3 regions of the Streptomyces sp. NPDC091209 genome follow, and region 2 is predicted to be linked to each of the others. Evidence: riboswitches for the same ligand, from Rfam matches in the RefSeq annotation. Region 2 holds a riboswitch; each other region holds the start of a gene.
What was found. A riboswitch is a leader RNA that binds a small molecule or an ion and turns the genes downstream of it on or off. The one in region 2 is predicted to bind cobalamin.
Positions count from the first base shown of each region.

Region 1: another riboswitch for cobalamin. It lies ahead of ACIQRL_RS00355 (cobalamin biosynthesis protein); the one in region 2 lies ahead of ACIQRL_RS24590 (CbtB-domain containing protein).
Region 3: another riboswitch for cobalamin. It lies ahead of ACIQRL_RS20530 (ribonucleoside-diphosphate reductase subunit alpha); the one in region 2 lies ahead of ACIQRL_RS24590 (CbtB-domain containing protein).

Region 1 covers NZ_JBIVVR010000001.1:69,103-72,903, forward strand. Annotated here, with positions in the region: gene ACIQRL_RS00345 (anion permease) at 1-444, shown strand, start outside; gene ACIQRL_RS00350 (hypothetical protein) at 465-683, shown strand; cobalamin riboswitch at 820-963, shown strand; gene ACIQRL_RS00355 (cobalamin biosynthesis protein) at 1,069-2,028, shown strand; gene ACIQRL_RS00360 (cobyric acid synthase) at 2,025-3,620, shown strand; gene cobN (cobaltochelatase subunit CobN) at 3,617-3,801, shown strand, end outside.
Region 2 covers NZ_JBIVVR010000008.1:279,166-282,966, reverse strand. Annotated here, with positions in the region: gene ACIQRL_RS24600 (cupin domain-containing protein) at 1-461, shown strand, start outside; gene ACIQRL_RS24595 (enoyl-CoA hydratase/isomerase family protein) at 679-1,767, shown strand; cobalamin riboswitch at 1,931-2,077, shown strand; gene ACIQRL_RS24590 (CbtB-domain containing protein) at 2,118-2,339, shown strand; gene ACIQRL_RS24585 (CbtA family protein) at 2,361-3,122, shown strand; gene ACIQRL_RS24580 (histone-like nucleoid-structuring protein Lsr2) at 3,400-3,615, shown strand; gene meaB (methylmalonyl Co-A mutase-associated GTPase MeaB) at 3,739-3,801, opposite strand, start outside.
Region 3 covers NZ_JBIVVR010000006.1:512,509-516,309, reverse strand. Annotated here, with positions in the region: gene mctP (monocarboxylate uptake permease MctP) at 1-1,169, shown strand, start outside; gene ACIQRL_RS20535 (GNAT family N-acetyltransferase) at 1,271-1,789, shown strand; cobalamin riboswitch at 1,842-1,991, shown strand; gene ACIQRL_RS20530 (ribonucleoside-diphosphate reductase subunit alpha) at 2,125-3,801, shown strand, end outside.

The sequences.
Region 1 (3,801 bases), on a different contig from region 2:
CTCGCCTCCTCGCACATCGGCTTCTCCCTCTCCACCACGCACTCGGTCTCCGGTTCCGTGATGGGCGCCGGCCTCGGCCGCAAGGGCGGTGTGGTCCGCTGGTCCACCGCCAAGCGGATGGTCGTCGCCTGGGTCCTCACGCTGCCCGCCGCCGCCCTGGTCGGCGCGCTCGCCGAGTGGGTGACCGGATTCGGCGCCTGGGGCACCGCACTCGTCGCCGTCTTCCTGGTCGCGTCCAGCCTCGCGATCTGGCGCCGCTCGCGCCGCGAGGTGATCGACCACAACAACGTGAACGACGCCGAAGAGCCCGCCGGTGTGGTGACCACGGCCATCGCCGCCGTCACCCCGCCCCCGGCCGGCACCGTGGCCGAGGAGCTCACGGCCACCATCCCGGCTCCCGCCGAACCCACGGCGAGCCCGTCCGCGCCGTCCCCCGTGGCCTGAGAACCGAAGGAAGAAACAGCATGAACATCGACTGGTCAGCCCTCGGGTCCGTCTTCGGGGTCAGTCTCGGAGTGACCGTGGGCCTCGTCGCCCTCTTCACCCTCGGTGTCGCCGGCCTCTCCAAGAAGGAGTCGGCCCAGGGTGGTTCCGCGGTCGCGGCGGCCACCGGCGCGTACGTCTGCTTCGCGGCCTGCGCCGCGGCGGTGGCGTACGGCATCTCCCTGATCATCACCAAGTAACCCGGCACAAGCGGCCCGAAACAGGGTTGCGCCGAGCGGTACCGCGCGTGGGGTGCGGGACGGATCACCGTCCCGCACCCCACGCGTATGTGGGCCTGCGCACACTGTCCCCCCGCAGGTCAACAGCCAGTTGACGGCCGTTCTCACCCCGTGGTGGACTGCCGGAGCCAAGTACGGCGGCATGAGAGGAAGCCGGTGCGAATCCGGCGCGGTCCCGCCACTGTCATCGGGGAAGTAACTCCCCGGGAGCCAGGAACTCTCACCGCCGGTCTCGTCGAACCAGGGCGTGGACACCCTGAGTGAGGACATATCGCCATGCGCGGCTGCCCGTTGCCCGATCCGCTGAGTACGAGGGTTCCACTCCACCCGATCGCGGGCTGACCCCGTGCGTGCCGATCGCGTCTTCGCGTACGGCGCCGCCGCCGGCCTCCTCGGCGACCTGCTGCTCGGCGATCCCCGCCGTGGGCATCCGGTCGCCGCGTTCGGGCGGGCCGCCGCGTCCGTGGAGCGGACCCTGTGGCGCGACCACCGCGGGTGGGGTGCGCTGCACACGGCTGTCTGCGTGGGCGGTGCCACCGGACTCGCCGCGCTCGCCAGTCGTTCCGTACGTACCTCACGCACCGCTTCCGTCGCGCTGACCGCCGCCGCCACCTGGACCGTCGTCGGAGGAACCTCCCTCGGCCGCGAGGCGCGGGCGATCGGCGGCGCGCTCGCGGCCGGTGACATCGACGCGGCCCGGGAGCGGCTGCCGCATCTGTGCGGCCGCGATCCGCAGGCGCTCGACGCCGACGGGATCGCGCGGGCCGTCGTCGAGTCCGTCGCCGAGAACACGTCGGACGCCGTCGTCGGTGCCCTGGTCTGGGGCGCCGTCGCCGGTGTGCCCGGACTCGTCGCCTTCCGCGCCGTGAACACGCTCGACGCCATGGTCGGGCACAAGTCCCCCAGGCACCGGCGTTACGGCTGGGCCTCGGCCCGGCTCGACGACGTCGCCGGCTGGCCCGGAGCCAGGCTGACCGCCGTCCTCGCGGCCGTGGCCGGTTCCGACCCGGGCGGGGCCGTGCGCGCCTGGCGCGCGGACGCCCGCAAGCATCCGAGCCCCAACGCCGGGCCCGTGGAGGCCTCCTTCGCGGGCACGCTCGGCGTACGGCTCGGCGGCACCCTCTCGTACGGGGGACGCGTCGAGCACCGGCCCGTGCTCAATGCCGCGGGGCGCGCCGTCCACACCCATGACATCGAACGGGCCGTACGGCTCTCCCGGCGCGTCGGCTGGCTCGCGCTCGGCGTGAGCGCCGCCGGACGGGTGCTGCTCACGGCTCGGCTCACCAGGAAGGGGCGCACCGCATGAGCGGCGGGCTGCTGATCGCCGGGACCACCTCGGACGCGGGCAAGAGCGTGGTGACCGCCGGGATCTGCCGGTGGCTGGTGCGCCAGGGCGTCAAGGTCGCGCCGTTCAAGGCGCAGAACATGTCCCTCAACTCGTTCGTGACGCGCGAGGGCGCCGAGATCGGGCGGGCGCAGGCCATGCAGGCGCAGGCCGCCCGCGTGGAACCGACCGCGCTGATGAATCCGGTGCTGCTCAAGCCGGGCAGCGACCGCACCAGCCAGGTCGTCCTGATGGGCAGGCCGGTCGGCGAGATGAGCGCGCGCGGGTTCTTCGGGGCGTCCGGACCCGCCGGGGAGCCGCTGTCGGGCGCCGGACCGAGCGGGGAACGGCTGCGCGGAGGGCGTCAGGAAGCACTCCTCGGCACCGTCCTCGACTGTCTGGCTCAGTTGCGGGGCACGTATGACGCGGTGATCTGTGAGGGAGCCGGCAGTCCGGCCGAGATCAATCTGCGGCGCACCGACATCGTGAACATGGGAGTGGCGCGCAACGCGGGGCTTCCGGTGCTCGTCGTCGGTGACATCGACCGGGGCGGTGTGTTCGCCTCGTTCTTCGGGACGGTCGCGCTGCTGGCCCCCGAGGACCAGGCGCTCGTCGCCGGGTTCCTCGTCAACAAGTTCCGGGGTGACGTCAGCCTGCTGGAGCCCGGGCTCGACATGCTGCACGGCCTCACCGGGCGGCGCACCTACGGCGTCCTGCCCTTCCAGCACGGTCTGGGCATCGACGAGGAGGACGGACTGAGGGTCTCGCTGCGCGGGGCGGTCCGGGAGTCGGCGGTCTCCTCCCCCGTCGGCGCGGACATCCTGCGGGTGGCCGTCTGCGCGATCCCGCTGATGTCCAACTTCACCGACGCCGACGCGCTGGCGGCCGAACCCGGCGTCGTCGTGCGGTTCGTGGACCGGGCCGAGGAACTGGCCGACGCGGACCTGGTCGTCGTGCCCGGGACCCGGGGCACGGTGAAGGCGCTCCAGTGGCTGCGCGAGCGCGGCCTCGCGGACGCGATCGCGCGCCGGGCCGCCGAGGGGCGTCCCGTGCTCGGCATCTGCGGTGGCTACCAGATCCTCGGACAGCACATCGAGGACGAGGTCGAGTCGCGCGCCGGTCACGTCGAGGGGCTCGGACTGCTGCCCGTCCGCGTGCGGTTCGCGCGGGAGAAGACGCTGACACGGCCGGTCGGCCAGGCTCTCGGCGAACACGTCGAGGGCTACGAGATCCATCACGGTGTCGCCGACGTGAGCGGCGGCGACGCGTTCATGTGCGATGACGACGGAAACAGCCTGGACGGGTGCCGGGTCGGCTCCGTCTGGGGCACGCACTGGCACGGATCACTCGAGTCGGACGGATTCCGGCGGGCCTTCCTGCGCGAGGTGGCCGCCGCCGCGGGCCGCCGCTTCGTGCCGGCGGCCGACACGTCGTTCGCGGCGCTGCGCGAGGAGCAGCTGGACCGGCTCGGCGACCTGATCGAGGAACACGCGGACACGGACGCGCTGTGGCGGCTCATCGAGTCCGGCGCGCCGCAAGGACTGCCCTTCATTCCACCGGGAGCACCCGCATGAGCACAGTGTTGTTGTTGTCGACCGCCGACACGGATCTGCTGGCCGCCCGCGCCGGTGGAACCGCCTACCGGATCGGCAATCCGACCCGGGTGGACGTCGCGGGCGAACTCCCCGCGCTCGTCGAGGGCGCGGACGTCGCCGTCGTACGGCTGCTGGGAGGCAAGCGGGCCTGGGAGGACGG
Region 2 (3,801 bases):
AGTCCGTACGTCCCCTGCGCACCCGCCTGCACCACATCCGCGCCGACGCTCTCGACGGCGACACGGCGCAGACCGGGGGCATGCGCAGATTCGCCGCCGTCAGCGGCACCACCGTCGGTTCCGAGAAGCTGTGGATGGGCCAGACGCACGTCGCCCCCTCCACCGCGTCCTCGGACCACCACCACGGAGAGTCCGAGACCGCGATCTATGTGGTGAGCGGACACCCCGAGTTCGTCTTCCTCGACGACTCCGGGGTGCAGCCCGAGGAAGTACGTCTGCGCACCTCACCCGGTGACTACATCTTCGTGCCGCCGTTCGTGCCGCACCGCGAGGAGAACCCGGACCCCGCCGACGAGGCGGTCGTCGTCATCGCCCGCAGCACCCAGGAGGCGATCGTGGTCAACCTGCCGCGGCTGTATGTGCTGCGGGACGGGGAGGAAGGCTCCGCAGAGGAAGCCTGACAGGACGGGCCGTTCGACCCGCGCGTCACGGCGAAGCGGTACGCCACCGATCCGGGGTACCGGTGGCGTACCGCACTCCCCACCCGTACGGGGGCCACGCCCCCCGGTGAGTACCGTAGCGAGAAGATCGTCGTGACCCGCGAAACCGCCGGACCCCGGAAGGAACCAACGAGATCATGCACGTCATCGTGGCCCGCGGACTGACGGAGGCTCTCGGATGAGCGGCACCGAGGCACCCGCCGCCGAGGAATCCGTCCTGGTGCACACCGACGGACGGGCCGGCCACCTCACCCTCAACCGGCCGAAGGCGCTGAACGCCCTGAACCACGCGATGGTGCGCCGGATCGACCGGGCGCTCACCGCCTGGGAACACGACCCGGCCGTCGAGACCGTCGTCATCACCGGCGCCGGGGAGCGCGGGCTGTGCGCGGGCGGCGACATCCGCTTCGTCCACGACGACGCGCGCGACGGGGACGGCACCGCGTCCGCCGCGTTCTGGCGCGACGAGTACCACCTCAACGCCCGCATCGCCCGCTACCCCAAGCCGTACGTGGCGGTCATGGACGGCATCGTCATGGGCGGGGGCGTCGGCGTCTCCGCGCACGGAAGTGTCCGGGTCGTCACCGAGCGCTCACGCGTGGCCATGCCCGAGACCGGCATCGGCTTCGTCCCCGACATCGGCGGCACCCATCTCCTCGCCCACGCCCCGGGCGAACTGGGCACCCATCTCGCCCTCACGGGTGCCTCGATCGGCGCCGGCGACGCACTGCTGTGCGGCCTCGCCGACCATTACCTGCCGTCCTCGTCGCTCAGGCAGTTCACAGCCGACCTCGCCGCCCTCCCGGTACCGGAGGCCCTGGCCCGCCAGGCGCAGCCGGCACCCCGGGGCGAGCTGGCGGAGCGGCGGGAGTGGATCGACGCCTGCTACAGCGCCGACACGGTCGAGGAGATCGTCCAGCGACTCCTCGCGGTGGGCGACCCGGCGGCGAAGGAGTCGGCGGAGACCCTCCTCGGCAACTCGCCCACGGCCTTGAAGGTCACACTGGCCGCCCTGCGCCGCGCCCGGCGGCTCGGTTCGCTGGAGCGCGTTCTGGACCAGGAGTTCCGCGTCTCCTGCGCCGCGCTGTCCGCCCCCGACCTGGTCGAGGGCATCCGGGCCCAGATCATCGACAAGGACCGCGACCCGCACTGGTCCCCGGCCACGCTCGCCGAGGTCACCGACGCCGACGTCGAGCGCTTCTTCGCCTCGCTGGGCGAACGTGAGCTGGGGCTCGCCGACCCGGGCGCGGCGACGGTGAGCGACTGAGGTCGGGCGAGCGGGAGGATCGGGTCCACGGCTGAACGAAGCGCAGCCGCCGGGCAGTTCTTCGGGCATCGTCCGAAACGGCACCCGGTGACCCGCTGTTCACAGAGGACCCGCCGACCTGGGACGAGAGGAAGATCACCCCAGGTGGCGCGGTCTTGGCCAGGTACGCGGCACGCGGTACGGTCGGTCCGATATTGATGACGTCAAGACGGAAGCCGGTGGAAATCCGGCACGGTCGCGCCACTGTGAACGAGCCGCTCCAGCCACGCTGGGCGCCCCGTGAGTCAGACCCGTAGGCGTCATCCTGTGCACCACCGAGATGGGACGCGAACTCCCGAGGAGGTCCTGCCATGGCGCAGACCGTCGCTCAGCCGACAGCCACCACCCCCGCACTTCCCGCCAAGCTGCCGCTGACCGCGATAGCTCCCTGGGCGGTCTTCTTCGGCATCCTGATGCTGGTTCTGCTGTACTTCGTCGGCGCCGAACAGGGCGCCACCTCCGTCGTCTCCGGCGAGGACGTCCACGAGTGGGTGCACGACGCCCGCCACCTGCTCGGTTTCCCCTGCCACTGACGCGAGGGACGACACACGCTCATGAACTCCGCAACGGTAAGAAACCTGCTCGTGCGAGGCATGCTCGCCGGCCTCGCGGCCGGTGTACTCGCCCTGGTCGTCGCCTACTTGCTCGGTGAACCGACCGTCGACAGCGCGATCGGCTTCGAGGAGGCCCACGCTCCAGCGCACGGGCACGAGGTCGAACTCGTCTCCCGCAGCCTCCAGTCCACCGCCGGCCTCGCCACCGGTGTCCTGGTCTACGGCATCTCCTTCGGCGGCATCGCCGCGCTCGCCTTTTGCTTCGCACTCGGCCGCGTGGGCCGCTTCAGTCCGCGCGCGACGGCGCTCCTGCTGTCCGGGACCGCGCTCCTCGCCGTGTACGTCGTGCCGTTCCTGAAGTACCCGGCCAATCCGCCGTCGGTGGGAGACCCCGACACCATCGGCAAGCGGACCACGCTGTACTTCCTGATGATGGTGCTCAGCGTGCTCCTGGCCGTCGGCGCCACCATCCTCGGCAAGCGCCTCGCGCCCAGCCTGGGCACCTGGTACGCCACCGTCACCGCGGTGGCCGCCTTCGCCGTCCTGATCGGCCTGGCCTACGAGTTCCTGCCCGTGATCAACGAGGTGCCCGGGGACTTCCCGGCCACCCTGCTGTGGCGGTTCAGGCTCTCCGCGCTGGCCATCCAGGCCACCCTGTGGGGCGGATTCGGCCTCGTCTTCGGCGAGTTGGCCGAGCGCATGCTCAACCCCCGGCCCGCGGCGGTCCCGTCCGGGCGGCGGTCGGTTCCGGCCGCGAACTGAATCCGTCGGGACACGAGAAAGCCCCCGGATGCTTCCGGGGGCTTTCCGGACGACGATGGTGGCGAGCCGCTCGCGGCCGGCCGGTGCTCCTTGCCGTCCTCGGTAGCGAAATCGATACGGCGCTCGATGGCGTCGAGCAGGGCGACCTGACCGCCTACCACGTTCTCCGATCGCTGCGGAGCGTGACGGTCTCTACGGGACGTTTCTGGACACGCTCAACGGAACCATCGGAACGTGGGCTGATGCACACGATCCCGAGGAGGGTGTATACGCCTCGTTGTCCGCTTTCTTCCAAGAGGCGGCGGACCGGCTGGAAGGGGTGTCCTCGGGAGACGGGAGAGGCCCCGGCAAGTCCGCTGGAACCCGTAAGCTCGATCCCCGTCCGGAGGACGAGCCGATACGCATGTGGGCACGCACCAACGGCTATCTGGTAAATGATCGGGGAGGTATCCCTGCGTCCATCCGCGAGGCTTACGAGGCAGCACAGAGGTGAGCACAGGATCCGGCCTGCGCCGGGTCCGGCCGTGAACGCGAACACGGGCGGTGACCGGGCTCAGCCCCGTCACCGCCCGTGCGGTTCAACTGCCTTCGCCCTGCCACCGCCCGAGCGGCCGGCTCAACGGGCTTCGCCGCCGAAGACCTTCAGAATGCGCTCCGCCGCGAGCGTGGCGGTCAACCC
Region 3 (3,801 bases), on a different contig from region 2:
TGGTCGGCATCCAGGCCGTCCTCGACGTGATGGGCGTGGGCGGCGGCGAGAGCACCAACTGGTTCGTCAAGGACCTGCCGCTCCTCATCGCCTTCGGCGTGCTGGCCGCGTACACCTACTCCTCGGGTCTGCGGGCCCCGGCCCTGATCGCATTCGTGAAGGACACCCTGATCTACATCGTGATCGCGGTGGCCATCATCTACATCCCGATCAAGCTGGGTGGCTTCGACGAGATCTTCAAGGCGGCGAGTGCCAAGTACACGGCCGCGGGCGCCGGGGGACTCGTCCCCGCCGAGGCGGGCCAGTGGACGTACGCCACCCTCGCGCTCGGCTCGGCGCTGGCGCTGTTCATGTATCCGCACTCGGTCACCGCGACGCTGTCCGGCCGCAGCCGGGAGGTGATCCGCCGCAACACCACGATCCTGCCGCTGTACTCGCTGATGCTGGGCCTGCTCGCCCTGCTCGGGTTCATGGCGATCGCGGCCGGCGTGAAGGTCACCAACGGCCAGCTCGCCATCCCCCAGCTCTTCGAGAACATGTTCCCCGACTGGTTCGCCGGTGTGGCCTTCGCCGCGATCGGCATCGGCGCGCTCGTCCCGGCGGCCATCATGTCGATCGCGGCCGCGAATCTCTTCACCCGCAACATCTACAAGGACTTCATCAACCCGGCCGCGACCCCGCGCCAGGAGACCCAGGTCTCCAAGCTGGTGTCGCTCCTGGTGAAATTGGGCGCGCTGGTCTTCGTCCTGACCATGGACAGGACCGTCGCGATCAACTTCCAGTTGCTGGGCGGCATCTGGATCCTGCAGACCTTCCCGTCGCTGGTCGGCGGACTGTTCACCCGCTGGTTCCACCGCTGGGCGCTGCTGAGCGGCTGGGCGGTCGGCATGCTCTACGGCACGATCGCCGCCTACGGGGTGGCCTCGCCGACCCAGAAGCACTTCGGCGGCAGCTCGAAGGAGATCCCCGGCATCGGGGAGATCGGCTACCTCGGCCTGACGGCGTTCGTCCTGAACGTGGCGGTGGCCGTCGTCCTCACCTTCGCCCTCAGGGCGTTCAAGGCCCCGGACGGTGTCGACGAGACCTCGCCCGAGGACTACACGGCCGATGCGGGAGACCCCGGAGTCGAGACGGAGCTCCCGCCGGCCACGGCGGACGCGAGCCACTAGCCATCGGGAACCAGGAACGAACGACGCGACAGCGCCGTACGACGGGCCGCCGGAGGAAAACCGGCGGCCCGTCGCCGTGCCGCTCGGGCACACTCGCCCGCATGGACATCGTCATCAGGCGGGCACGGCCCGAGGAGTACCCCACCGTCGGCGAGATCGCGGCCCGGGTCTATCTCGGGGACGAGCTGCTCGACTTCGGGGAGAGCGACGCGTACCTGGAGAAACTGCGGGACGTCGCGGGGCGCGCGGCCGTCGCCGATGTACTGGTCGCCGTCGACGGGGCCCGGGTGCTCGGCAGCGTGACCTTCGTGGCGGACGGCAGCCCCATGGCGGACTTCGCCCGCGCCGGGGAGGCCGAGCTCCGGATGCTCGCGGTCGCGCGCGAGGCACGGGGCCGGGGTGCCGGGGAAGCCCTCGTGCGCGCCTGCGTCGAGCGGGCACGGGCCGTGGAGGGCTGTACCCGCGTCGTACTGTCCACCCAGGGCTCCATGCACAGCGCCCACCGCGTGTACGAGCGCCTGGGCTTCACCCGCACCCCCGACCGCGACTGGAACCCGCTTCCGGGGCTCGACGACATCCGGCTGCTCACCTACGAGTTGGCACTCCAGCACGCTCCGTAGTGCTCGCGGACACCGACCCGACACAACATGTGGGGGCACTCCCGGAGCCCGGCACAAGATGTATGCTCATGGTCGCTGTCGCCGCAGGGGAATCCGGTGCAAATCCGGAACTGTCCCGCAACGGTGTACTTGTGCGTGTTCGCGTTTCGGCGTGCCCGTACTCGCGTCAGTCCGAGGACCTGCCGACAGCGCGCCCCGGCCGTCCGGCCCGGGTGCCGACGACGTCCGGGCCTCGCGGAATGGGCCGGTGGACGCGGTGCGTGCTGCCCTGAAGCGCTCCCGTGTGCCCCGCTCCTCCCCCGCCGGGCCCCGTGCCGAGCGAGGGAGATCCCCACGTGACCATCGCGCCAGCCGATCCGGCTTCAGTGACCGCGCAGCAGGCCCGGGTGGAGACCGACGGTCCCGGAACCGCGCTGCTGCGGACCCTGACCGATCTCACCGCCGACCTCACCGACGCCGACCCCGGCCGGGTCGCCGCCGCGGCGCTGCGCGGCCGGTCCGCCCGCGCCGACGAGGCCGAGCTGCGCGAACTGGCCACGGAGGCGGCCGCGGGTCTCATCTCCGAGGACCCCGCCTACTCCCGGCTGGCCGCCCGCCTGCTCACGATCAGCATCGCCGCGGAGGCCGCCTCCCAGGGCGTCACGACCTTCTCCGAGTCGGTCGCCGTCGGCCATCGCGAGGGTCTGATCGCCGACCGCACGGCCGCGTTCGTCCGGCTGCACACGGCCCGCCTCGACGCGCTCATCGACACCGAAGGCGACGACCGCTTCGGCTACTTCGGGCTGCGCACGCTGCACAGCCGCTATCTGCTCCGGCACCCGATCACCCGCAAGGTCGTCGAGACGCCCCAGCACTTCATGCTCCGGGTGGCCTCCGGTCTCGCCGAGGACGACACGGCCCGCTCCGTGGACGAAGTCGCCGCGCTCTACCGGCTCATGAGCCGCCTCGACTACCTCCCCTCCTCCCCCACGCTCTTCAACTCCGGTACGCGGCACCCCCAGATGTCGTCCTGCTACCTCCTGGACTCCCCGCTGGACGAGCTGGACTCCATCTACGACCGCTACCACCAGGTGGCACGCCTGTCGAAGCACGCGGGCGGCATCGGACTGTCGTACAGCCGGATCCGGTCGCGCGGTTCGCTGATCCGCGGCACCAACGGGCACTCCAACGGGATCGTCCCGTTCCTCAAGACGCTCGACGCCTCGGTCGCCGCCGTGAACCAGGGCGGCCGGCGCAAGGGCGCGGCCGCGGTGTACCTGGAGACCTGGCACTCCGACATCGAGGAGTTCCTGGAACTGCGCGACAACACCGGTGAGGACGCCCGGCGTACGCACAACCTGAACCTCGCGCACTGGATCCCGGACGAGTTCATGCGCCGGGTGAACGAGGACGGCGTCTGGTCGCTCTTCTCCCCCTCGGACGTGCCCGAGCTGGTCGACCTGTGGGGCGACGCGTTCGACGCCGCGTACCGCAAGGCCGAGGAGGCGGGCCTCGCCAAGAAGACCATCCCGGCCCGCGACCTGTACGGCCGCATGATGCGCACCCTCGCGCAGACCGGCAACGGCTGGATGACCTTCAAGGACGCCGCCAACCGCACCGCCAACCAGACGGCGGAGCCCGGCCACACCGTCCACTCCTCGAACCTGTGCACCGAGATCCTGGAGGTCACGGACGACGGCGAGACGGCGGTCTGCAACCTGGGCTCGGTCAACCTCGGCGCGTTCGTGGTCGGCGACGACATCGACTGGGAGCGCCTCGACGAGACCGTGCGCACCGCGGTGACCTTCCTCGACCGCGTCGTCGACATCAACTTCTACCCGACCGAGCAGGCGGGCCGTTCCAACGCCAAGTGGCGTCCGGTGGGCCTCGGCGCGATGGGTCTCCAGGACGTCTTCTTCAAGCTGCGGCTGCCCTTCGACTCGCCGCAGGCCCGCGCGCTGTCCACGCGGATCGCCGAGCGCATCATGCTCGCGTCCTACGAGGCCTCCGCGGACCTGGCCGAGCGCAACGGT